2 regions of the Rhodococcus sp. PAMC28707 genome follow, and region 1 is predicted to be linked to the other one. Evidence: riboswitches for the same ligand, from Rfam matches in the RefSeq annotation. Region 1 holds a riboswitch; the other holds the start of a gene.
The links. Region 1 has a riboswitch for S-adenosylmethionine ahead of E5720_RS03660 (bifunctional o-acetylhomoserine/o-acetylserine sulfhydrylase). Riboswitches for the same ligand answer to the same signal wherever they lie in the genome.

Region 1 (11,570 bases):
TGCGGATACTGCGCTGGCTTCGGTCAGAAATCCGTCGTGGCCATCACGTGACTGAATGACCTCGAGGCCGCGGCATTCCGGGAGGCCGCGAGCGAGTTCCTTCTGTAGCCGCAACGGATAGAGTCGATCGGAGTCGACGCCGCCGACGATCGTCGGGACGGTTGCCATGGCCAAGGCCGCGTCGAATCCGCCACGCCCACGTCCGATGTCGTGCCGGTTCATGGCTTCGGTCAACAATACGTAGGTACTCGCGTCGAAACGGTCGACCAGCTTGCTCGCTTGGTGCTGTAGGTAGCTTTCGACCGAGTACCGTCCGCCCTGCCACGGATCTTCTTCACCTTGGCCGGAGTTGGCGAATCTCAGGTCGAGCTCGCTCTCGGTTCGGTAGGTCAAGTGTGCGATCCGGCGCGCTATGCCCAGTCCGACCCGTGGGGCCCGGCCGGTTCCGTGATAGTTGCCGCCCTGCCAGTCAGGATCGGACTTGATCGCCTCGATCTGAGTTGTCTGCGTACCGATTTGGTCGGCAGTTGCGCGACCTCCGACCGCGAGCACCAGAGCTGACGCGACGCGGTCCGGGTATCCGACTATCCACTCGAGGGTGCGCATGCCTCCCATCGAGCCGCCGACCACGGCTGCGCACCTTTCGATGCCGAGTACATCGGCGAGAGCTATCTCCGCGGACACTTGGTCGCGGATCGAGATCTCCGGAAAGGCACTGCCGTACGGGACTCCGCTCGAATTCAGCGAAGACGGTCCGGTTGTCCCACCGCAACCACCGAGCACGTTGGAGGCGATGACACACCACTCGTCCGTGTCGATCGGAGCACCGGGTCCGACCATCCCGTTCCACCACCCGGGCAAGGCATGAGCACCTCCGGCAGGTCCGGACACATGCGAGTCCCCGGTCAATGCATGCTCGACGAGCACCACGTTGTCGCGATTCGGGGACAGCTCACCCCAGCGTTGAACGGCGATGGTCACCTGTGGCAGTGACGCGCCGTTCTCGAGGTCCAGCCGACCGATGTCGATGTAGCCGAGCCGTCCGTCCGGCGCAGGAAAACCTGCGGCCGAACGGACGTCGTGCACTGAGCCGATGGTCAAGACGCCGCCGCAGCGAATCCGCGCTCGAGATCAGCGACGATGTCGTCGATCCCTTCGATGCCCACCGCGAGGCGCACCAGTCCCGGAGTGACGCCCGCCGCGATCTGCTCCTCGGGTGACAACTGCGAGTGAGTTGTCGATGCGGGATGAATCACGAGTGAGCGCACATCACCGATGTTAGCGACATGGCTGTGCAGGCTCAGTGCGTCGACGAACTTCTTGCCGGCGTCGATGCCGCCCTTCAGTTCGAAAGCGACAATTGCGCCCTGCCCCTTCGGTGCCAATTCCTGGCCACGTGCGAACCACGGGGAGGACTTCAGGCCTGCGTAATTGACGCTCACGACCTCGCTACGAGCCTCGACGAAGGCTGCTACCTTCTGAGCGTTTTCGACGTGGCGTTCCATCCGAAGGCTCAGCGTCTCGAGTCCCTGGCTGATCAAGAATGCGTTGAACGGTGCGACTGCGGCTCCGATGTCGCGAAGCAGTTGGACCCGAGCCTTGAGGGCGAAGGCCGGTGCACCGAGGTCCGCAAACACCACGCCGTGATAGCTCGGGTCGGGAGTGGTGAAGTTGGTGTGGCGCCCTTGGGTCCAGTCGAATGTGCCACCGTCGACTATGACGCCTGCGATAGCCGTGCCGTGGCCACCGAGGTACTTGGTGGCCGAATGGACGACGATGTCGGCGCCGTGCTTCAGCGGCTGGATGAGATACGGCGTCGCGACAGTGTTGTCGACGATGAGTGGAAGGCCGTTCTCGTGCGCGATCTTCGACACTCCGGGAATGTCGAAGATGTCGTTCTTCGGGTTCGAGATCGTTTCGCCGTAGAACGCCTTCGTCTTCGGCGTGATCGCGGAGCGCCATTGCTCGAGATCGTCCGGATCGGAGACGAAGCTGACGGTGATACCCAGTTTCCGCAACGTGTAATGAAAAAGGTTGTACGTCCCGCCGTACAAGCGCGGGCTGGAGACTATGTGATCGCCTGCTTCGGCGATGTTCAGAATTGCAAGAGTCTCGGCAGCTTGTCCGGAGGCCAAGAGCAGTGCCGCGACGCCACCCTCCAGCGCTGCGATGCGCTGCTCCACGGCATCCTGCGTCGGGTTCATGATGCGGGTGTAGATGTTGCCGGGCTCGGTCAGTCCGAAGAGCGCGGCAGCGTGGTCGGTGCTGTCGAAGGTGTACGACGTCGTCTGGTAGATCGGTAGCGCGCGTGCGCGTGTAACGCCGTCAGCGTTCTGGCCTACGTGGATTTGCTTGGTTTCGAAGCTCCACGACGCGGCGGGATCTTCGATGGGTGAGCCGGCGGCATCTACGACGTCGGGCGTGTTCTCGCTCATGGTGGGTAACTACTCCGTTTTCGGTTCAAGAGTGCGATTCGGCTGGGGCTCGGCGTAGCGAACCGGGCGGGGCGTATCGAAGCGACAACACATCGTGAACCTCCTAGGGGCTTGCAACCGAGCATGGCTGTGCTCGGTTGTTGGGTTCGCCCCTGGGCGAACCCGCGCTTGTTCTCCGACTACGCGAACGCAGTCGACTAACCAGGTCTTCTCACCCGGGGCACCCCACCGCGGTTGGAGGGTTGCCGGCCAGCAAGCCGGGGCTTTGACGCTGGCACTCATGACCTTCGCAGATCCTAGCGTGTCCTCCGACACGTGGAATAGCGACACCGGTGTGGATGCCGATCGGGCTGTGACCAGGGAGCACAGTGGTGGGCGTTCAGAGCTTCCCTGATAGGGGTACCAGCCGTGCCGGAGCGGTCAAGCAGTACGCTTGTCTTGTTTCCTCGCACGCTCACCGCACTACGCGCGCGGCGTATACGTTCGAGTCGAGTACACGCACTCGGCCCAGCATGGAAGAGGCGTACTACGGGTGGGACCGCTGATCGACCCACAACGTCGGTTCTGCGGCAACACTGACAGCTTCGGAAGACGAAAACGGCATACTTCCCAGGAGGACGCGAACCCCACATGTCCAAGATCAAGGTCGAAGGCAAGGTCGTCGAACTCGACGGCGATGAGATGACACGCATCATCTGGCAGTTCATCAAGAACAAGCTCATCCATCCGTACCTCGACGTCGATCTCGAGTATTACGACTTGGGAATCGAATCCAGGGACAAGACGGATGACCAGGTCACCGTCGATGCCGCGAACGCAATCAAGAAGCACGGCGTCGGCGTCAAATGCGCGACGATCACTCCGGACGAGGCTCGCGTCGAGGAATTCGGCCTGAAGAAGATGTGGCGTTCGCCGAACGGGACCATTCGCAATATTCTGGGTGGCACCATCTTCCGGGCACCGATCATCATCTCCAACGTTCCGCGTCTGGTTCCGGGCTGGACCAAGCCGATCATCATCGGCCGTCACGCCTTCGGTGACCAGTACCGCGCCGTCGACTTCAAGGTCCCCGGACCCGGCACCGTGACCATCACCTATATGCCCGAGGACGGCAGTGAGCCGATCCAGCACGAGTTGGTCAGGTTCACCGAGGAGAGTCTCGGCGGCGTCGTGCAAGGTCAGTACAACTTCAATCAGTCGATCATCGATTTCGCCCGTGCGTCGCTGAATTACGGTTTGCAGCAGAACTACCCGGTGTACTTGTCGACCAAGAACACGATCCTCAAGGCCTACGACGGCCAATTCAAGGACACCTTCCAGGATATTTACGAAAAGGAATTCAAGGCGGAGTTCGACGCTGCCGGACTGACGTACGAGCACCGCCTCATCGACGACATGGTCGCGTCGTCCATGAAGTGGGAGGGCGGATACGTATGGGCCTGCAAGAACTACGACGGCGACGTCCAGTCGGACACCGTCGCGCAGGGCTTCGGTTCGCTCGGCCTCATGACGTCGGTTCTGCTCACGCCGGACGGTAGGACGTGTGAAGCAGAGGCCGCACACGGCACGGTGACTCGCCATTTTCGTCAGCACCAGCAAGGCAAGCCGACCTCGACCAACCCGATCGCATCGATATTCGCGTGGACTCGCGGTCTCGAGCACCGCGGCAAGCTCGACAGCACTCCCGAGGTCATCGGCTTCGCTCAGGCATTGGAAGACGTCGTCGTCAAGACCGTCGAAGGTGGCCAGATGACCAAGGACCTAGCCGCGCTCGTCGGGGGAGATCAGGGCTATCTCTCCACCGAAGAGTTCCTCGGCGCACTCGACGAAAACCTGCAGAGGGCCCTGAAATAGTTCAGTTGCACAGCTGAGCACCTGCTCGGGTGAGGACAATCACCGGGCATGGACTCGGAAATAGAGTGCACGCGGGATGAGAATCGCAGAGGGGGACGTTCCCTACCGGGGGCGTCTTCTTCTTTATGTTCGACGCCGATCCGACTCCCATCTCGATGAAAAGGTTGTTCTGCTGTGACTGTCACCGATTCCGCGTTCGCCAAGAACGTCAGCGCTGTGCGCGGGCGGGTGTCGAACGGTCCGAGTGACGATCGCAGAACATTGTCCACTCGTCGACGGCTCGCGATGCTTGCCCTGTCCATCGGCGGCTTCGGCATCGGCACCACCGAGTTCGTGTCCATGGGTCTGTTACCCGAAATGGCAACGACCATGAACGTCTCCGAGCCGAGCGCCGGACATCTCATCTCGGCCTACGCACTCGGAGTGGTCATCGGCGCCCCCGTCATCGCAATACTGGCAGCACGCGTACCTCGCCGGGTGTTGCTGCTCGCCTTGATGGTCGCATTCACCCTCGGCAATCTCGGCACGGTCTTCGCGCCGAGTTTCTACGAGTTGATGGCGTCGCGTTTCGTTGCAGGCCTTCCGCACGGCGCCTATTTCGGTGTCGCGGCGTTGGTCGCCGCGCACCTGGCGGAGCCGGGCAAACGCGCCAAAGCGGTGGCCATGGTCATGATGGGTCTGTCGATCGCCAACGTCGTCGGGGTGCCGGTGGCCACGTGGGTCGGGCAGTCCTTCGGATGGCGCAGCGCCTTCGGCATCGTCACGGTCATCGGTGCCTTGACCGTCGCTGCGATCGTTGCGTGGATGCCACGCCTGAACGGAATGCCCACCACGCGGGCGATAACCGAGCTCGGTGCCTTGGGTCGTCCGCAAGTGTGGATGACACTGATCATCGCCGTCGTCGGTTTCGGCGGGATGTTCGCCGTGTACACCTACATCGCAACCACTCTCACCGACGTCTCGGGCCTGTCGAAGGTTTTCGTTCCCGTTGCGCTGATGATTTACGGGCTCGGCATGGTCGCAGGCAACTATGCGGGTGGCCATATCGCGGACCGCATGCTGATTCGGGGGATGTACATCTCGATGACCGCGATCGCCCTGAGTTTGTTCGGTTTCGTGTTCGCGGCGCAGAACCCGTACACGGCCTTGCTGTTCGTGTTTCTGATCGGCGCATCCGGTTCGTCGATGGTGCCTGGTTTGCAGACCCGACTCATGGACGTCGCAGCCGATGCACAGACTCTCGCCGCCTCGCTCAACCATGCCGCGTTCAACCTTGCCAACGCGATCGGCGCAGCCGTCGGTGGTGCAGTGATCGCTGCCGGCTTCGGATACACCGCTCCTGCGGCTGTCGGCGGTGTGTTGGCGCTCGGTGGCATGGTCGTGCTGACTGCTGCGGTCATGATGCAGAAGAAGTCCGACGCGAAAGCCGCGCTCTAGCCGAGACTCCGCCGGGCGGGTTGTGACTGTGCGGCGCGATCTTCACCGAACCTCCACATTTCCCGTCGTTCCCCTCCATAGCCGACCTCTAGGGTCAGGGGCATGAACCGCACAGTCCTGGTCGTCGACGACGAACCGACCATCTCCGACGCGCTTGCCGCGCGCCTGCGTGGTGAGGGCTTCGACGTCGTGACGGCTGCTGACGGTCCCACCGCAGTCGAGGTGTGCGCGAGAACTCGGCCCGACGTGGTGGTGCTCGACGTGATGCTGCCGGGCTTCGACGGGCTCGAGGTGTGTCGGCGAATTCAGGCACAGCGTTCGGTGCCGGTCCTGATGCTTACCGCGAAGTCCGACGAGACCGACATGTTGGTCGGCTTGGGTGTCGGTGCGGACGACTACTTGTCCAAGCCCTTCAGCATGCGTGAGCTGGTTGCCCGCGTTCATGCGCTCGTCCGGCGCTCGGAGCGCGTGATGGTCGACGAATCCGCTCCCACCCGTATCGGTTCCATTCGGATCGATCACGATGCGCGCCGAGTATCGGGCGCCGACGGTGAAATTCATTTGACACGAACCGAATTCGACATTCTGACGTATCTTGCCTCTCGCCCCCGGACCGCCGTCGGCCGTGACACGCTGCTGGCGGAATTGTGGGGATGGGAGGACTCGGCGAGTAGCCGTACCGTCGACAGCCATGTGAAGGCGTTGCGACGCAAGCTCGGTGGCGACCTCATCAGAACTGTGCACGGCGTCGGGTACGCGTTGGAGGTGCCGCGATGACCTCCGTGACCGACGCCTTCGTGTCGATGACGCGCAGGTTGCCGCGCCCGCTCGATCCGCTGGGTTCGTTCAAGTTGAAGGTGTCCTTGATCGTGGGTTTGGTGCTGGCGGCGGCAAGTATCACGTTCTGGTTCGGGGCGGGGTGGCAGTTTCGCTATGCGTTGTTGGCAGCACTTGTCATCTCGTTGGTGGCGACGCAGGTAGTGGCACACGGGATGACTTCGCCGTTGCGAGAAATGACCGTGGCGGCGGGGGCGATGGCGCGAGGAGACTATTCGAGACGGGTACGCGCGACTTCTCGGGACGAGATCGGGCAACTCGCTGCAGCCTTCAACACGATGTCGACAGATCTCGAAGCAGCCGAGAAGTATCGACGAGAGCTGATCGGGAACGTCTCGCACGAGCTGAAGACCCCTATCGCAGCGTTGCGAGCGGTACTGGAGAACCTGGTCGACGGGGTCAGTGAACCCGAACCGGCAACCCTGTCCGTTGCGCTGCGGCAGACGGAGAAGCTCGGTGATCTAGTGACCGAGCTACTCGACCTGTCGCGGTTGGAAGCGGGGGTCCTCACCCTCCACGCGGAACTCTTCGGGGTGTACGAGTTCCTGTCGGACACGACGAAGGGGCAACCCCGCGTGCACATCGACGTGGTGCCGCCGACCCTGTCGATCGTGGCCGACAAAGCGCGACTGACCCAGGTCGTGAACAACCTGGTGGACAATGCCGTTCGGCATGCATCGTCCGGAGCGGACGTCGCACTCTCGGTTCGACAGGTCGGTGGCCGACTTCTGTTCGACGTGGTCGACGACGGCCCGGGTATCGCACCCGAAGAACGGTCGAGGGTGTTCGACCGGTTCACTCGCGGTGGTTCCACCGATGGCGGCACCGGGCTGGGTCTGACGATCGCCCGCTGGGCGACCGAATTGCACGGCGGCACAATCGAAGTGCTCGATCGTAGTCCCGGATGTCATATCCGGGTATCCATTCCTTGTAACTGAAACGGAAATCAGCTCACCACCACCGCGGCTTACCAGTGCCGTGGAGCTCTGTCATGCCTGCAACAGAAAGAGGTCTACTCGTGATCATCGTAGAACAGCCCGAAGTCGTTGTGAAAAAGCAGAACTGGTCCCTATGGCCACGCCGAGTCTGGCCGGCACGCCGTTACGCGGCAGCGCCGCGCAATGCCTTGATCGGCGCGCTGGTCGTCGGGTGCATCGGTGCGGTCGTTCTCGGTGATCGCGGGATCGGCTACCCCATCACTGCCGTGGCGATCATCTTCGCGGCACTACGTGCATCGAAGGGCGCACCGACGCGGTGGCAGATGGTCGGCGCTGTTGGAGTCGTCGCCCTGAGTTCGATCGCCGCACTCCGTGCCGCGGAATGGCTCGTGACGCTCGCCGTCGTAATGGCCGTGCTCGTCGCCGGGGTCGTGCTCTCCCGCTCGTGGACGTGGACAGGGGTCGCTCTCGGTGCACTGATTCCCTTACTGGTGCCGGCCCGCGTACTGCGTTGGTGCACACGGGGATCGCGCAAAATCGACATGCGGGGATTTGCGCCTGGTCGAGTATTTCGCGTCGGCGCCACGACGGCCGTCCTGTTCCTCGTGTTCGCAGGTCTTTTCGCCGGAGCCGACCCGCAGTTCGCCGACGTCCTGTCCAGTGCGACACCGACAGTGCGATTCGACAGCGGGTTCGCCCGGATTTTCCTCTTCGCACTGGTTGCAGCGGGGACTCTCGCGGTGTCGTACGTCGTCGCCAATCCGCCCCGATTCGATGCTTTGGCTCGGCCGAGCGCCGGATCGCTCCGGCTGTGGGAGTGGACTGTTCCGCTGGGATCATTGGTCGTTCTGTTCACGATGTTCGTCTTCGTTCAGCTCCGAACCCTGTTCGGAGGGCAAGCACACGTCAGGACGACCGGCGGATTGACGAACGCCGAATATGCGCGCCAGGGGTTCTGGCAGCTTCTCGCGGTGACGGTACTGACTTTGCTGGTGCTCGCGGTCACGATCCGAAAGGCGTCCCGCGTGTCCGGATCCGACCGACTTGCACTGCGTCTGCTGCTCGGCGTGCTCTGTGTACTGTCCTTGGTGATCGTCGGATCGGCACTTCATCGCATGTCCCTGTACGAACAGCAATACGGATACACGACGCTGCGGGTGTTCGTCACCGCTGCGGAACTGTGGCTCGGGTCGGTGTTCGTTCTGTTGATGGCCACCGGAGTGTCGATGTCCGGCCGATGGCTACCCCGCGCGGTTGTGGGAAGTGCCGTCCTGGCCGTCCTCGCGTTGACAGTGATCAACCCCGACGCATATATCGCCCGGCAGAACGTGGATCGCTTCGAGCAGACGGGGAAGATCGACACGACATATCTTTCCCGTCTGTCCGCCGACGCCACCGAAGAACTCGACCGACTTCCCGAGCCGTACCGCAGTTGTGCGATCGGCAACGCGGTAGGAGCGCAGCGGAGTTGGAACGAATGGAATTTTGCCGACTCACAGGCCCGTCGAATTCTGATCGAACAACCGAGACGACAGTGCGCAACCCATGCAGTGCGGTGACATTTCGAAGCGCCGAACTATGCCCGTAGAACCTTCTCCATCGGCCGGCCCTTCGCCAACTCGTCGACCAACTTGTCGAGGAAACGAATCTTCTGCATCAGTGGATCTTCGACCTCTTCGACGCGCACCCCGCACACCTTGCCGGTGATCAGCGAAGAACCAGGTTCATCTCCGCGTCCGCGAAGAAGTCCTCGAACGTCGTCTCGGCGGCCAGATGAGCGTTCAACGCGGCTTCGTCGAAGCCGGTGAGCCACTCGATCACCTGATCGAGTTCGGCCTTGTTGCGCCCCTTGCGTTCCAACTTCTTCACATACAGCGGATACACGGCCGCAAAGCTCGTGGAGAAGATCCTGTGCATGTGTTCGAGTGTAGTTTCACGAGCTGGCGTTGCGGTTTCTCGAGAATTACCTCTCGAAGATCGTCGGTATGTGAAGCGATGGTGGCGGTGACGTGGAGTGTCGCTGGGCTCGGATACGGTGCCCACGTGCCTATCACCGTATCCACAGTCAACGTCAACGGAATTCGTGCTGCCACGCGTAAAGGAATGCTCCCGTGGTTGGAGGCGACCGACGCCGACGTGATCTGCCTGCAGGAGACCCGTGCGAACGACGGCGAGTTGACCAAGGCGCTGGCCCCGGCACTGGACGGCGGCTGGCATCTGGCGTCGGCTGAGCCGTCGATCAAAGGCCGTAATGGTGTTGCCATTCTCTCGCGTACCGCTCCGGACGCCGTTCGCGTTGGGATCGGCGCAGAGGAGTTTGCAGAGTCCGGCCGCTACATCGAGGCGGATTTTGCCGATGTGACGGTGGCCAGTCTGTATCTGCCGTCCGGTGAGGTCGGAACCGAGCGCCAGGATGAAAAGGAACGTTTCATGGCGGTCTTCGCGAAATATCTCGCGGAGACGGCGACGTCCGCGATCGCCGAGGACCGTGATGTCGTCGTGTGCGGAGACTGGAATATCGCGCCCACCGAACTCGATATCAAAGCGTGGAAGACCAACCGGAAGAAATCCGGATTTTTACCTGAAGAGCGCGAGTGGGTGGCCGCACTCCTTGCCCCGACGTCCCCGTGGACCGACGTCGTGCGCGAGCTCAACCCGGAGGTCGAGGGCCCGTACAGCTGGTGGTCGTATCGCGGCAAGGCCTTCGACAACGACGCGGGCTGGCGAATCGACTACCAGTTGGCCACGCCGTCACTGGCCGAGCGCACCAAAGACGCCGTCACCGAACGCGCCGAAGCATACGACCAGCGTTGGTCCGACCACGCCCCGGTCACCGTTCGCTACCGCTAGAACCTGCGCGAAATCCGGTTGTCACTACATGAAAAGATCGTGACCATGTCTGCTCCCGCCACCACCGATACACCGCAAGGACCGCGACAGCGCGTCCTGTCCGGAATCCAGCCGACTGCCGATTCTTTCCACCTCGGCAACTACCTGGGGGCAGTACGTCAGTGGGTGGCGCTCCAAGACGATTACGACGCGTTCTACTTCATCCCGGATCTGCACGCCATCACCGTTCCACAGGACCCGAAGGTGTTGCGTCAGCGGACTCGGATTGCTGCTGCGCAACTGTTGGCTGTGGGTATCGATCCGAAGCGATCCACCTTGTTCGTGCAAAGTCAGGTGCCCGAGCACGCTCAGCTCGCGTGGGTCCTCAATTGCATCACCGGGTTCGGTGAAGCCGGCCGCATGACGCAGTTCAAGGACAAGTCCGCCAAGCAGGGACGTGATCAGACGACTGTCGGGTTGTTCACGTATCCGGTTCTCATGGCAGCCGACGTTCTGCTCTACCGACCCAATCTCGTTCCGGTAGGGGAGGATCAGCGTCAACACCTCGAACTGACGAGAGATCTGGCACAGCGTTTCAACACGCGATTCAAGAAGACGTTCGTGGTGCCGGATGCTCACATCATCAAGGGCGCTGCCAAGATCTTCGACTTGCAGGAACCGACGGCCAAGATGAGCAAGTCCGGTTCCAATCCTGCGGGCATCATCAACATGCTCGACGACCCGGCTGTGTCGGCGAAGAAGCTTCGTTCGGCAGTCACCGACAACGAGCGCGAGATCGCGTTCGACCCGGAGAAGAAGGCCGGCGTGAGCAATTTGCTGGTCATTCAGTCGGCGCTGGGAGGCCGATCCGTGGACGCTCTCGTGGAGAGTTACCAGGGCAAGGGCTACGGCGACCTGAAGTCGGATACGGCAGAAGTGCTCACCGAGTTCGTCACGCCGCTTAAAGCCCGGGTCGATGGGTATATGTCCGATATTGCCGAACTGGACCGTATTCTCGCAGACGGCGCGGATCGGGCCAGGGAGGTAGCTTCACGGACATTGGCTCAGGTGTACGACCGCGTGGGGTTCCTGACTCCGCGCTCGTAACAGCTCGGGAGCACCGACCAGGCCAGAGACAGGCGAGAGGGTGATTGTCGTTCCCGACTTCACAGCGATACTGCAGCAACGCCGGGACAAGTGGCCGTGGCTCGACCATACGGTCAGGGCCGCACAGCGTTAT
Region 2 (11,570 bases), 1.9 Mb from region 1:
CGCACCAGCGACGGTTGCGCCACAAGACAATTGCTGTCATATTTCGATGCTAACCGCTTCAGCCTGCGATGGGGATTCGTCCCACTCAGCGGCACCTGACTCCCCGGAGGCGCTCACCGGCACCGTGGCAGGAACACAGGGAGATCCGACTCCCGCCTTCCCGTCCACCAGATCGGGGAAGGGACGAGGATCTGGCACCGGGTTCCACCATCCCTCCTTCTCCTCGTACGTCCACGAAGCACCCTCGTACACGAGCTTCGTTATGGCTCCGAGCAGGCGATCGACGTCGGCACTGGAGCTTCCAAGGCCGAGGCTCGCACGCACTGCCCCGCCGGGACGACCGAGGCGCGCAAGAAGGGGGTGCGCACAGAATTTGCCATCTCGAACACCGATGCCATGCTCGGCCGACAGGTAGGCAGCGATCTCACCTGGCCCGAAGCCGTCGATGGCGAATGTGACGATCCCCACAGTATCCGGAGAGTCGTTCCACACTTCGAGCAAGCGCACGCCGGGGGTTGCCGTCAGTCCGGTGCGCAATCGGTCCGACAGAGCACGCTCGTGTTCGACGGATCCCGACCTCTCGTGCTCGGTGAGGGCCTCGCACGCCGCAGCCACTGCGGCGACGCCGAGGACGTTGGGCGTGCCGGCTTCATGACGCGCGGGCGAGCGCGCCCATGCAGTGGATTCCACGCTCACACTGTGCACAGCACCGCCACCCGCAAGGTACGGCTGAGCCGCATCGAGCCAATCGCGACGACCCACGAGCACACCTGCGCCGTGCGGGGCATACAGCTTGTGGCCGGAGAAGGCGAGGTAGTCGATGCCGAGGTCGCTGATGTCGATCCGCCGATGCGGTACCAACTGGGCGCCGTCGACGAGTATGCGGGCACCGTACCGATGAGCCAGTTCTGCGAGTTCGCGAATGGGCAACACCTCACCGGTGACATTCGAGGCGCCCGTGATAGCAAGCAACGCAGCAGGTTTCGTGGCGAGCTCGACCTCGATGCGCGCCACTGTCTCAGCGAGGGTGTCGGCGGCAACGACGACACGACGGTTCCGCCACGGCAATAGATTTGCGTGGTGCTCGATGTCGAGCACCACAGTCTCACCGGGCACGCACCGCGCCAGCAGATTGAGCGAGTCGGTAGTGTTCCTGGTGAAGATCGTCACCGAATCACTCTGTGCAACAACAAAATTTGACACAGTCCCGCGAGCCTTCTCGTACGCCGCCGTCGACACGCGCGAGGCATAACCCGCGCCGCGGTGCACACTCGAGTAATAGGGCAGCAACTCGACGATACGATCGGTCACCGCGGCGAGAGCAGGAGCACTGGCGGCGTAGTCGAAATTCGCATAAGTGCAGGTAGTGCCGTCGACCAGCGGGACCTGAAGGTCTGCCCCACTGACCACGGCGAACGGTGCGCACGAGCTTTCGAGAACAGCAGTCATGACAAATATCCCCTTGTACATCAAGGGACCCGAGACATCGAAGAAGAATGATCGAGTCCGCGCTTGCCGCGCCGGTATTCCGGCGTCAGCCAGGTCGTCACCCGGAGCACCCCACCGCGGAGGAGGGTTGCCGACCAGCAAGCCGGGGCTCGATGCTGGTACTCATGACCTGTGAAGAGGATGGCAAACGGTCGACGAGGTTGTCAACCCCTCCGGTAGGAAATCGCGTCTCCAGCCGCTCCGAAGCCGTATCCCGAGTAGAATTCGCGCGGTGTCGAGCCTCACCGATCCATCCGTCCGTTCACCTTCCGGCCACCCGAACATGAGATAACGACCATCGAGGTTCACTAGCAATTCGGTAACCAACAAGAAGAAGGACACCCCGTTTTCTGTGCAACCACAATCGGATTCGGCCCCCGAACTGCCTTCGAGCGACGTACCCCCCGATTTTTTACGCTCCGCGCACGCGCCCGAGCAGCGCACGTTGATCGATATTCTCCGCGCCACAGCAGAGCAATACCCTGACGCACCCGCAATCGACGACGGCACCGTCGCGGTGTCCTACAGCGAATTGCTCGTAGACATCGACGAGGGATCACAGTGGCTGTATCGAGCCGGTGTTCGCCGCGGCGATCGCGTCGGAATCCGGATGCCGTCGGGATCCTTCGCCCTGTACGTCGCCATTCTGTCGATTCTCAACGCGGGGGCGGCCTACGTGCCCGTCGACGCGGACGACCCCGACGAGCGCGCCGAACTCGTATTCGGCGAGGCCCAGGTCACCGCGGTGGTGACCGCGAACGGAATCGTTGCCGGTACAGCCGAAAAGAACACAGCACCCGCCTCGGACGTCGGCGCCCCGACAACCGAGGACGACGCCTGGGTCATCTTCACTTCCGGTTCGACCGGGACCCCGAAGGGGGTGGCCGTGAGCCACCGTAGCGCGGCGGCCTTCGTCGACGCAGAAGCACGCATGTTCATGCAGGACGATCCACTCGGCCCCGGCGATCGTGTGCTGGCGGGTCTGTCGGTGGCGTTCGACGCTTCGTGCGAGGAAATGTGGCTCGCCTGGCGTCACGGCGCCGCACTGGTGCCCGCGCCGCGATCGCTCGTGCGCAGCGGCCTGGACCTGGGTCCGTGGCTCGTCTCGCGCGACATCACCGTCGTGTCGACGGTTCCCACTCTGGCGGCCCTGTGGCCTGCCGTTGCCCTCGAAGCGGTTCGGTTGCTCATCTTCGGCGGCGAGGCCTGCCCACCCGAGTTGGCCGAGCGTCTCGCCGTGGACGGGCGCGAGGTGTGGAACACCTACGGTCCGACCGAGGCGACCGTCGTCGCCTGCGCATCGATCATGGACGGCAAGGGTCCGGTGCGCATCGGCCTACCGCTCGACGGCTGGGATCTCGCGGTCGTCGATGCTGCAGGCAAGCCAGTAGCCGTCGGAGAAGTCGGTGAACTGGTGATCGGAGGTGTCGGGCTCGCCCGCTATCTCGACCCCGAGAAGGACGCCGAAAAGTACGCGCCCATGCCCACGCTCGGCTGGGAGCGCGCGTACCGCAGCGGAGACCTCGTCGAACTCGAGCTCGAAGGTCTCCTTTTCCAGGGCCGCGCCGACGATCAGATCAAGCTCGGCGGGCGACGCATCGAACTCGGCGAGATCGACAACGCACTACAGGCCCTCCCCGGTGTTGCCGGCGCTGCCGCGGCAATTCGCACCACCGGCGCGGGCAACTCGGTACTCATCGGTTATCTGTCCAGCACCGACCCGGACTTCGATCTCGACGCCGCGCGCACCCTGCTCGCCCAGCAACTTCCGTCGGCGCTCGTTCCGCGGCTCACCCTCGTCGATGAGCTGCCGACCCGGACGTCGGGCAAGGTGGATCGAAACGCGCTCCCGTGGCCACTTCCCGGCATGGGCGAACAGTCCGGGCTCGGCGGAACGGCGGGATGGGTTGCCGAACTGTGGACCGAAATTCTCGGCGCTCAGGTCTCCGACGACAACGCCGACTTCTTCCAGAACGGTGGCGGATCGTTGTCCGCCGCGCAGTTGGTGACAGCGCTTCGTCAGCGTTTTCCCGAGGTCACCGTCGCGCAGTTGTACGACCATCCGCGGCTCGGCTCACTCGCCCGCATGCTCGACGACCTTGCACCGCCGGTCGACGTCGTTCCGCGTGAAGTCATCCCGACACCGCGTCGGGCGCAGTGGATCCAGATCGCCGCAACGGTGCCGCTGACCACGCTTACCGGTCTGCAGTGGGTCACCTGGCTCGGCATTCTCGCCAACGTCATGTCATGGTTCGCCGACGTGCCATGGGCGCCGACGGTGTCCTGGTGGTGGCTCCTGGTCGCGTTCCTGCTGTTCATCACGCCGGTCGGCCGGATGGCGATCTCGGTCGTCGGCTCACGCCTTCTGCTGACCGGAGTGAAACCGGGCGCCTACGACCGCGGCGGCAGCGTGCATCTGCGCCTGTGGACGGCAACGCGCCTCACCGATGCCAGCGGCGCCTCCAACCTGTCCGGCGCGCCGTGGATGGTCTACTACGCCCGAGCACTCGGCGCGAAGATCGGTAAGGGCGTCGACCTGCACACCATGCCTCCGGTGACGGGAATGCTCGAACTCGGCGACGGCTGCTCGGTCGAACCCGAGGTGGACCTCACCGGTCACTGGATCGACGGCGACATCGTCTACATCGGCGGCATCAGGATCGGTGCGGGGGCAACCGTCGGCGCTCGATCGACGCTTCTACCAGGCACTTCGGTCGGCAAGAACGCCGTCGTGACCGCCGGTTCCGCCGTCGTCGGACGCGTCAAAGCCGGCCAGATGTGGGCCGGCTCCCCCGCCACGAAAATCGGCAAGGCCGAGCACCCGTGGCCCGAGGAAACACCACCTCGCGCGACCCGGTGGATCGTGGCCTACGGCGTCGCGTCCCTGTTCCTGTCAGGTATGGCGATCTTCTCCATCGGCGTCTCGTTGGTACTGATGGGCTGGTGGCTGCACACTGCGACGACGTTGCTCGGCGCACTCGGCCGCGGCGTACTGCTGCTACCTGTCGCCACGATGGTCTCCCTCGCGACGTTCGCGCTCATCACGGTGGCCGCGGTGCGTCTGTGCAGCATCGGCCTGACCGAGGGCTATCACCCGGTTCGCAGCCGAATCGGCTTTCAGGTGTGGGCAACGGAACGACTCATGGACTCCGCGCGCACCTTCCTGTTCCCGCTCTACGCCAGCTTGTTGACGCCGGGATGGCTGCGACTTCTCGGCGCGAAGATCGGCAAGGACGTAGAGGCCTCGACCGTGCTGATGATTCCGAAATTCACCACCGTCGCAGACGGTGCATTCCTCGCCGACGACACGATGATCGCCAGCTACGAACTCGGCGGCGGCTGGATGCGCCTCGGGGATGCCAAGGTCGGCAAGCGGGCGTTCCTCGGCAACTCCGGCATGACGGGTCCGGGACGCACAGTCCCGAAGAACGGCCTCGTCGCCGTACTGTCGGCTACCCCGGACAAGGCGAAATCCGGATCGTCCTGGCTCGGCAGCCCACCCGTGCGGTTGCGTCGCACCTCCGGAAAGACCGACTCCTCGCGCACGTTCGATCCGCCGACCAAGCTGAAGATCGCTCGGGCATTCGTCGAGACCTGCCGACTGATTCCGGTGGTCGTGACATTCGCGATCGGCCTGGGAGTGCTGTTCGGTCTCTTCGCACTGGCCGACAGTCATGGGTACTGGCTTGCCGCGCTACTCAGCGGAGTCGTACTGCTCATTGCCGGTGCCGTCGCCGCTACGGTGTCCGCGCTGGCGAAGTGGGCCTGGGTCGGCCGTATAGACAAGGTGGAACACCCATTGTGGAGCTCGTTCGTGTGGCGCAACGAAGTGTCCGACACGTTCGTCGAAACCGTCGCGGCCCCGTGGTTCGCGCGGGCAGCAGAAGGCACAGCCGTGCTCAACATGTGGCTTCGTTGGCTCGGCGCGGACATCGGCCATGGAGTCTGGTGTGAAACATACTGGCTACCGGAAGCCGATCTTGTGACACTTGCCGACGGTGCAACAGTCAACCGTGGGTGCGTTGTGCAGACGCACCTGTTCCATGATCGGATCATGTCCATGGACAGCGTCACCCTCGGACGAGGAGCCACATTGGGGCAGCATTGCGTCGCACTGCCTGCCGCAGGAATCGGCGACGGCGCTACCGTCGGGCCGGCGTCTCTGGTGATGCGCGGCGATACCGTGCCTGCGCACACGCGGTGGCAGGGTAACCCGATCGCGCCGTGGGCGAAGGGCGATCCGTACCGCCGGATCACTGCGGCGGCCGAGGCGACGCTGTGAAACCGGGTTCGAAGACGGTGACTCCGATGTTCGACCTCGACGCCAACGATGCGCCGATCGACCCGTACCTGCCCGAGAGCGGCAACCGCGGCTATCGGGTCTCGCGGTACGAGTTGGATCTCGAGTACAAGGTCGACAGCAATCGATTGACCGGAACAGCGCAGATCACTGCAGTCACCACCGCGACCATCGCCAAGTTCGCGCTCGATCTCGGGCCTGCACTGCGGGTGTCCAAGGTGTCGGTCAACGGGTCCCGCTCGGTGAAGTTCTCACGCCAGCGCGGCAAGTTGAAGATCACGATGGCCAAACCGATTCTCTCGGGTGGGGCGCTCGTCGTCACCGTGCACTACGGCGGAATCCCCAAGCCCATCAGCAGTTTCTGGGGTGAAGTCGGCTGGGACGAACTCGCCGAAGGCGCCATCGTCGCGAGCCAACCCAACGGCGCCGCATCCTGGTTTCCCTGCGACGACCATCCGGGATCCAAAGCGAGCTTCGGCATCACGATCACCACGGACTCGCCCTACTACGCGGTGGCCAACGGAACTTTGGTGCGCAAGCAGACTCGGGCGAGCCGCACGACCTGGGTGTACGAGCAACCCGAGCCGATGGCGACGTACCTTGCCACCATTCAGATAGGTCACTACGAAAAGCGCGTCACCAGCACCGAGCCCGTGCCGATAGAGGCGATCATTCCTCCACGGCTGCGTCGGCACTACGATCACGATTTCGGCCGTCAAGCCCAGATGATGGAGACCTTCGTACGCCTGTACGGCCCGTACCCGTTCTCCGCCTACACCGTTGTCGTCACCGATGACGAACTGGAAATTCCGATCGAGGCGCAAGGCATTTCGATCTTCGGCGCCAACCATTGTTCGGGTGATCGACACTCCGAACGCCTTGTCGCACACGAGCTTGCGCATCAATGGTTCGGCAACAGCCTCACACTCGGAACCTGGGCGGACATCTGGCTCCACGAAGGCTTCGCGTGCTACTCCGAATGGATCTGGGTCGAAAACTCCGGTGGCACAAGCGCTCACGACAAGGCACAGCGCGCATACGCCATCCAGCAGACATTGCCGAAGGATCTGATACTCGGCGATCCAGGCAAGGCCAAGCTGTTCGATGATCGGGTCTACAAGCGTGGCGCGCTGGCATTGCATTCACTGCGGCGAACCGTCGGTGACGAGCGGTTCTTCGCGCTGATTCAGCTGTGGACCAAAGATTATCGCTATTCGACGGTATCGAGCCAGGACTTCATCGACCTGGCCTCGCGCTTCGGTTGCCCGCGAACCCTCTGGGACAGCTGGCTCTATCAGGCGGAGCTGCCGGCGCTTCCGTAGGCTCCGGCGCCGCCGACGCCGACGCAAATTACTCCGCTATTCGGAATCCGTACCCCCTGCAGGGGGTACGGATTCCGAATGGGGGAGTAAATCGCCGGACCCCGCTCACGAAACTCAGGGAAGGTGCGCTCTCGAACGAGCACGAATGAACACCCAGCAAAGCGCGGCGAGAACCGAACCGAAGACGAAGATGGCGGGATAGGTCACGACCCCGGGCCATTGCTCGGTGAGCGCAGACAGAATCGCCGGAATCGCGAACCCCAGGTACGTGAGTGAATAGAACACAGCGGTCAGTCCGGCGAGATCATCGGGGCCGGCAATACGTTGCACCTCTTGCAATCCGGAGACCAACGCCATGCCGTAACCGCAACCGAGCACTGCCGCTGCGATGAGAGCGGCGGCGATCGTCAATACCGACGCGGCCCACGCTGCGAGCAACATCCCGAAGACCAGAATGGCGAGTGCAACGAGTGCGCCTCTGGCGTGGGTCGGCGTGTCGATCCTGCGGCCGACCGCCTGGATGGCGAAGCCGGAGCCGAGCGCGATCACCGACATCAGTGCCGATAGTGCGATGGGGTAACCCCCACTGCTGTCGGCCATCAACGACGGCAGCACCGCGTACGCGACACTCGCGGCACCGAACACCCACGGCGCCAACGGAACGACGACCAGCAGAAATCTGCGATGCGACGCCGCGGGGATCAACAGATCTTTGCGAAGCGGTTCACGATCCACCGGCGGCACGGCAGCGCGCGTCTCCGGCACCGAAGCCATACCGATCCCCGCGAGGACGCAGATGCCCACATGAACGAGGTACGCGAGGTGCGTCGGCCAAGGCGCCCACTGGGCCAGGATGCCCGCGACGCCTGCACCGAGCGCGAAACCTGCGGTCAGACTCATCGCTGCGCGACGTGCTCCCGCACCGGCTGCGGACGAAGGGTCCAGGGCGGTAAGCTCTTTCACCCAACTGCCTCCGACAGCCATCCCGATACCGAGAGCGACTCCGCTGAGAACCCGGCCGCTGAACAGCACGCCTGCGCTGTCGGCGCCGAGCGAGATGAGAATCGATCCGGCAGCGGCCACGGCCGTCGCGGGCAACATCACCGGCCGTCGACCCAGCCGGTCGGACAGCGGCCCGCAGATGAGCAGCGCCGGCACAATCCCGATGACATACGCGAACAGGAACAAATCGACCGTGACGGCGGAGAAGCCGTGCTCGAGCCGGTACATCACCAGAAGTGGGGTGAATTCGTTTCCGCCCCAAGCGACGGCGAACATACCTGCCGCGACGAGTAGCCAACGCGCAGAACCGACCTTGGTGACGTTCGACCCGGTGGAGAGTGCGATCATCGCCGACCATCCTCGGTCAATCCATGTACCCGGTTCATATGTTGCTCGACCGCATCAGCGAAACCGTCGACGTCGCCTGCTTCGATAAGGTCGGTGAGCTCGCCGTGATCGTCGACGATCCGCGAGATCTGCCCGGGATCGCGGATGAGCGAATGCGCCGTCATCCGTCGTTGGCGCTCGCGAAGACCTGTGTAGAACTCGTCGAGAAGTGGGTTGCCGCCTGCACGCACTATCAGCCGGTGAAAGTCTGCGTCGGCAGCGCTGAATTCGGCTGCCGTGCCCGTCTCGACAAGGCCACGTTGACGCTCGAGGTTGCTGCGCAGATCAGCGAGAAGTTCGGTTCGGGCCCGTTTGTCACCGACGACAGCGCGAACGCTCGCAGTCTCGACGATCCAGCGTGCCGAGACGATATGTTCGGCCTCCCCGGGCGCGATCGGCACCACGAGTGCCCCTCGCTTGGGATAGAGCCGCATCCACCCTTCGACCTGAAGTCGGAGGAAGGCCTCGCGGACCGGAGTCCGGCTCACGTCCATGCGAGCGGCGATGTCACCTTCGCTGACCAGCTCGCCGCCGGGGAGTTCACCGGTAACGATGAGCTCCTTGACGGTCAGGTAAGCCTGCTCCGATGCCGATGTCGGGTTCGATGCGAGGATAGACACAACATAGATACTAGATGCCGGTGCCGTCCCACCTCGTCACGGGACCCAGTACTTCATCGCCAGCTCCTCCACCAACGGATCGTTCTCGGCCACCTCGTCCAATGCCGCGAGGTCGTCGCTGATCGACACCAGCCGCGGATTGTCGCCCTCGGCCCGGTCGAGGTCCGTGTCACCGTCATCTGTGAGCTGACCGATCAATTTCACTCGCAGACGCGCCTTCAGCGAATCGCTCATTCGTCCTCGCCCTTCTTGAACACGCGCCGGGCAGTCGGAATGAGCGCCACCAGTGCCCCTATGAGAACCACGACCGAAAACACTTCGAGCCACATGCGCTTACTCCTTCGGGAAGACCAAGAGCGGACAACTACGACGCCGGCGCGAGCCAACTGCCGACTGGGATGTTGCGCAGAATCGTGAACGCCAGTACGACGGCGACACTCGCGACGAACAGCCACGTCGGCGGGCGCCGGCTGCGTAAGACCGTTCCGCGGGCACGTGCGCGCAGCCACACGCCCCACACCACGACACCCACGGCGACGAGTCCGACGGCCAGCGCGTTCGTAGTCAGGGCGGAGTAGAGGTCACCGCGCACCAGGTCACCGAGGGCCCGCGTCGTGCCACACCCCGGACACCACAACCCGGTGACGGCATGGATCGGGCACGGAAGATAAGTCGACGTCCGTGGGTCCCGGACGTACAACAAAGCCCCGGCCGCGACGGCAAGACCGCCGACAGTCAGCGGCGCTCTTGTCCCCCTACGCAGATCGAGTGAGATCACCTGTTCCACGATATCGGTGATGCGAGCCCAGGTCATCCGACCAACTACTACAACTCAGCCCTGAACGACAACGGTTCCCATCATGTCCGGGTGCGGGGTGCAGTGATACGTGTACGTTCCCGGCTCGGTGAACTTGTGGGTGAACGTATTCGAGGTCATCAGCGGGCTACGGAACGACTTGTCATCGGCGACGACGTCGTGCGTGATGCCACCGTCGTCGAACACCCAGGTCACCGTGTCGCCGACGCCGACGGTGATGCTCGAAGGCGAGTAGGTGCGGTCTTTCACCGTCACCTGGTTCGCCACCGACGCCGGAGCTTGTTCGGGTTCAGGGGACGAACAGCCGATCAGAGATGCGAAGACGAATGCCGATGCGATACACCCTGAGATGGCCCTCGAAGTTTTCACTACACCGAGGCTACCGGCAGGTGGGTGGTCCTGAGCTCGGGTAACATCATCGCGGAAGTTCACCCCTGCGAGAGGCACCACCCATGACCGAGCGACGCGGCCGCAGCAGCGCAGCTGCCCTGTTCTCCCTCCTGTTCGTCCTCGTCGCTTCACTGATGGGGTCGGCCACCGCGCAAGCAGCGCCTGCACGCTTCGTGCCTGCAGGGGAGATCAGCCCAACCGTCGGCTTCGATCCGGCAGGGGTTCTCCAATGGCGGCTCGATCAGGTGTTCATCAACCAACCGATCTTCGTCCGGGTCGATCCCGCACTCCCCGGCTTGACCGACTTCTCCCTCAACAACTGGTGCAACTGCGCCATCAACTGGTTCAACAACACCACCCAGGTAGGTGGCGTCGCATTCCCCGGACCGCTGGACACCGGGCCGATCCGCACCGGATCTGGTGATGTCTCCGCGTGGACCGACATCCCGGGCGGCTGGACGATCGTCCGCGGCAACGGTCACTGGTGGGTTCCTTAGATTCTCGGAGCTATCGGAACACCGGCTCGCGGAGATAGCCGCCGTCCTCGACCCCCGGAGGAATCGCGAGGACCGCAGACCCGATAGTGGTTGTCCACTCGTCGAGCGCATCACGGGCGTCCACCGTCAGCCGCGGCTGAGAGCTTCCCCCATCGTGCGATTCAAGGTACCCAGCGCGCGGACCGCGCTACGCACGGATCCAGAGGTGGTCTTGGACTCGAGCATGACGTCGTGGGCGGAAGTCTCGGTGAGTTTCTCCGGCGGCTCGACGTGTTCACCCGCGAGGGCTCGTTTGACGTCGCCGATCGTAGATTTCGTGACTTCCGCGGCCTCCCGAATCGCCAACGTCGTTGCCTCGGACGGTCTCGATTCCGGTTCGGCGCGTGCTGCGCCGACTCCGGCTCTGGCGAGTGCATGTCCGGATCGGTTGCTGACCGCCATGATCCGCAGCAACCGCTTGGTGCCCCTGCGAGTGCGGGTGGTCGGGCCCAGCTCCAGCGGTTTTCCTGCCGTCATGAGCTCTTTCAACGCGTTGTCGAGCTTGCGTACGTCGGCGACGAGGTTCGTCGCACTTCCGGGTTCGACGACGGAATCGATACTCGAGTCGATGATCGTCGACATCCGGTCGAGGTAATTCTCGACCTTCGTCACCAGCGTCGATCGTGTTCCGGTGGAGAAGACGAAATACGCCGACGCGATGCCGACCAGCCCTCCCGCGGCGGTTTCGTAGATTCGTAGTTCGAGCAC

Region 2: another riboswitch for S-adenosylmethionine. It lies ahead of E5720_RS12290 (aminotransferase class V-fold PLP-dependent enzyme); the one in region 1 lies ahead of E5720_RS03660 (bifunctional o-acetylhomoserine/o-acetylserine sulfhydrylase).

What each region holds. Positions count from the first base shown of each region.
Region 1 is NZ_CP039253.1:782,246-793,815, reverse strand. It holds gene E5720_RS03665 (homoserine O-acetyltransferase) at 1-1,086, opposite strand, end outside; gene E5720_RS03660 (bifunctional o-acetylhomoserine/o-acetylserine sulfhydrylase) at 1,098-2,435, opposite strand; SAM riboswitch class IV at 2,595-2,721, opposite strand; gene E5720_RS03655 (NADP-dependent isocitrate dehydrogenase) at 3,066-4,289, shown strand; gene E5720_RS03650 (MFS transporter) at 4,575-5,726, shown strand; gene E5720_RS03645 (response regulator transcription factor) at 5,829-6,503, shown strand; gene E5720_RS03640 (HAMP domain-containing sensor histidine kinase) at 6,500-7,501, shown strand; gene E5720_RS03635 (DUF4173 domain-containing protein) at 7,555-9,060, shown strand; partial or broken gene E5720_RS03630 (DUF2200 domain-containing protein) at 9,078-9,418, opposite strand; gene E5720_RS03625 (exodeoxyribonuclease III) at 9,545-10,351, shown strand; gene trpS (tryptophan--tRNA ligase) at 10,397-11,437, shown strand; gene yhjD (inner membrane protein YhjD) at 11,478-11,570, shown strand, end outside.
Region 2 is NZ_CP039253.1:2,707,606-2,719,175, reverse strand. It holds gene E5720_RS12290 (aminotransferase class V-fold PLP-dependent enzyme) at 37-1,449, opposite strand; SAM riboswitch class IV at 1,504-1,619, opposite strand; gene E5720_RS12285 (Pls/PosA family non-ribosomal peptide synthetase) at 1,871-5,770, shown strand; gene E5720_RS12280 (M1 family metallopeptidase) at 5,797-7,110, shown strand; gene E5720_RS12275 (MFS transporter) at 7,225-8,460, opposite strand; gene E5720_RS12270 (GntR family transcriptional regulator) at 8,457-9,119, opposite strand; gene E5720_RS12265 (hypothetical protein) at 9,156-9,353, opposite strand; gene E5720_RS12260 (DUF2752 domain-containing protein) at 9,484-9,933, opposite strand; gene E5720_RS12255 (plastocyanin/azurin family copper-binding protein) at 9,952-10,305, opposite strand; gene E5720_RS12250 (hypothetical protein) at 10,389-10,823, shown strand; gene E5720_RS12245 (FUSC family protein) at 10,950-11,570, opposite strand, start outside.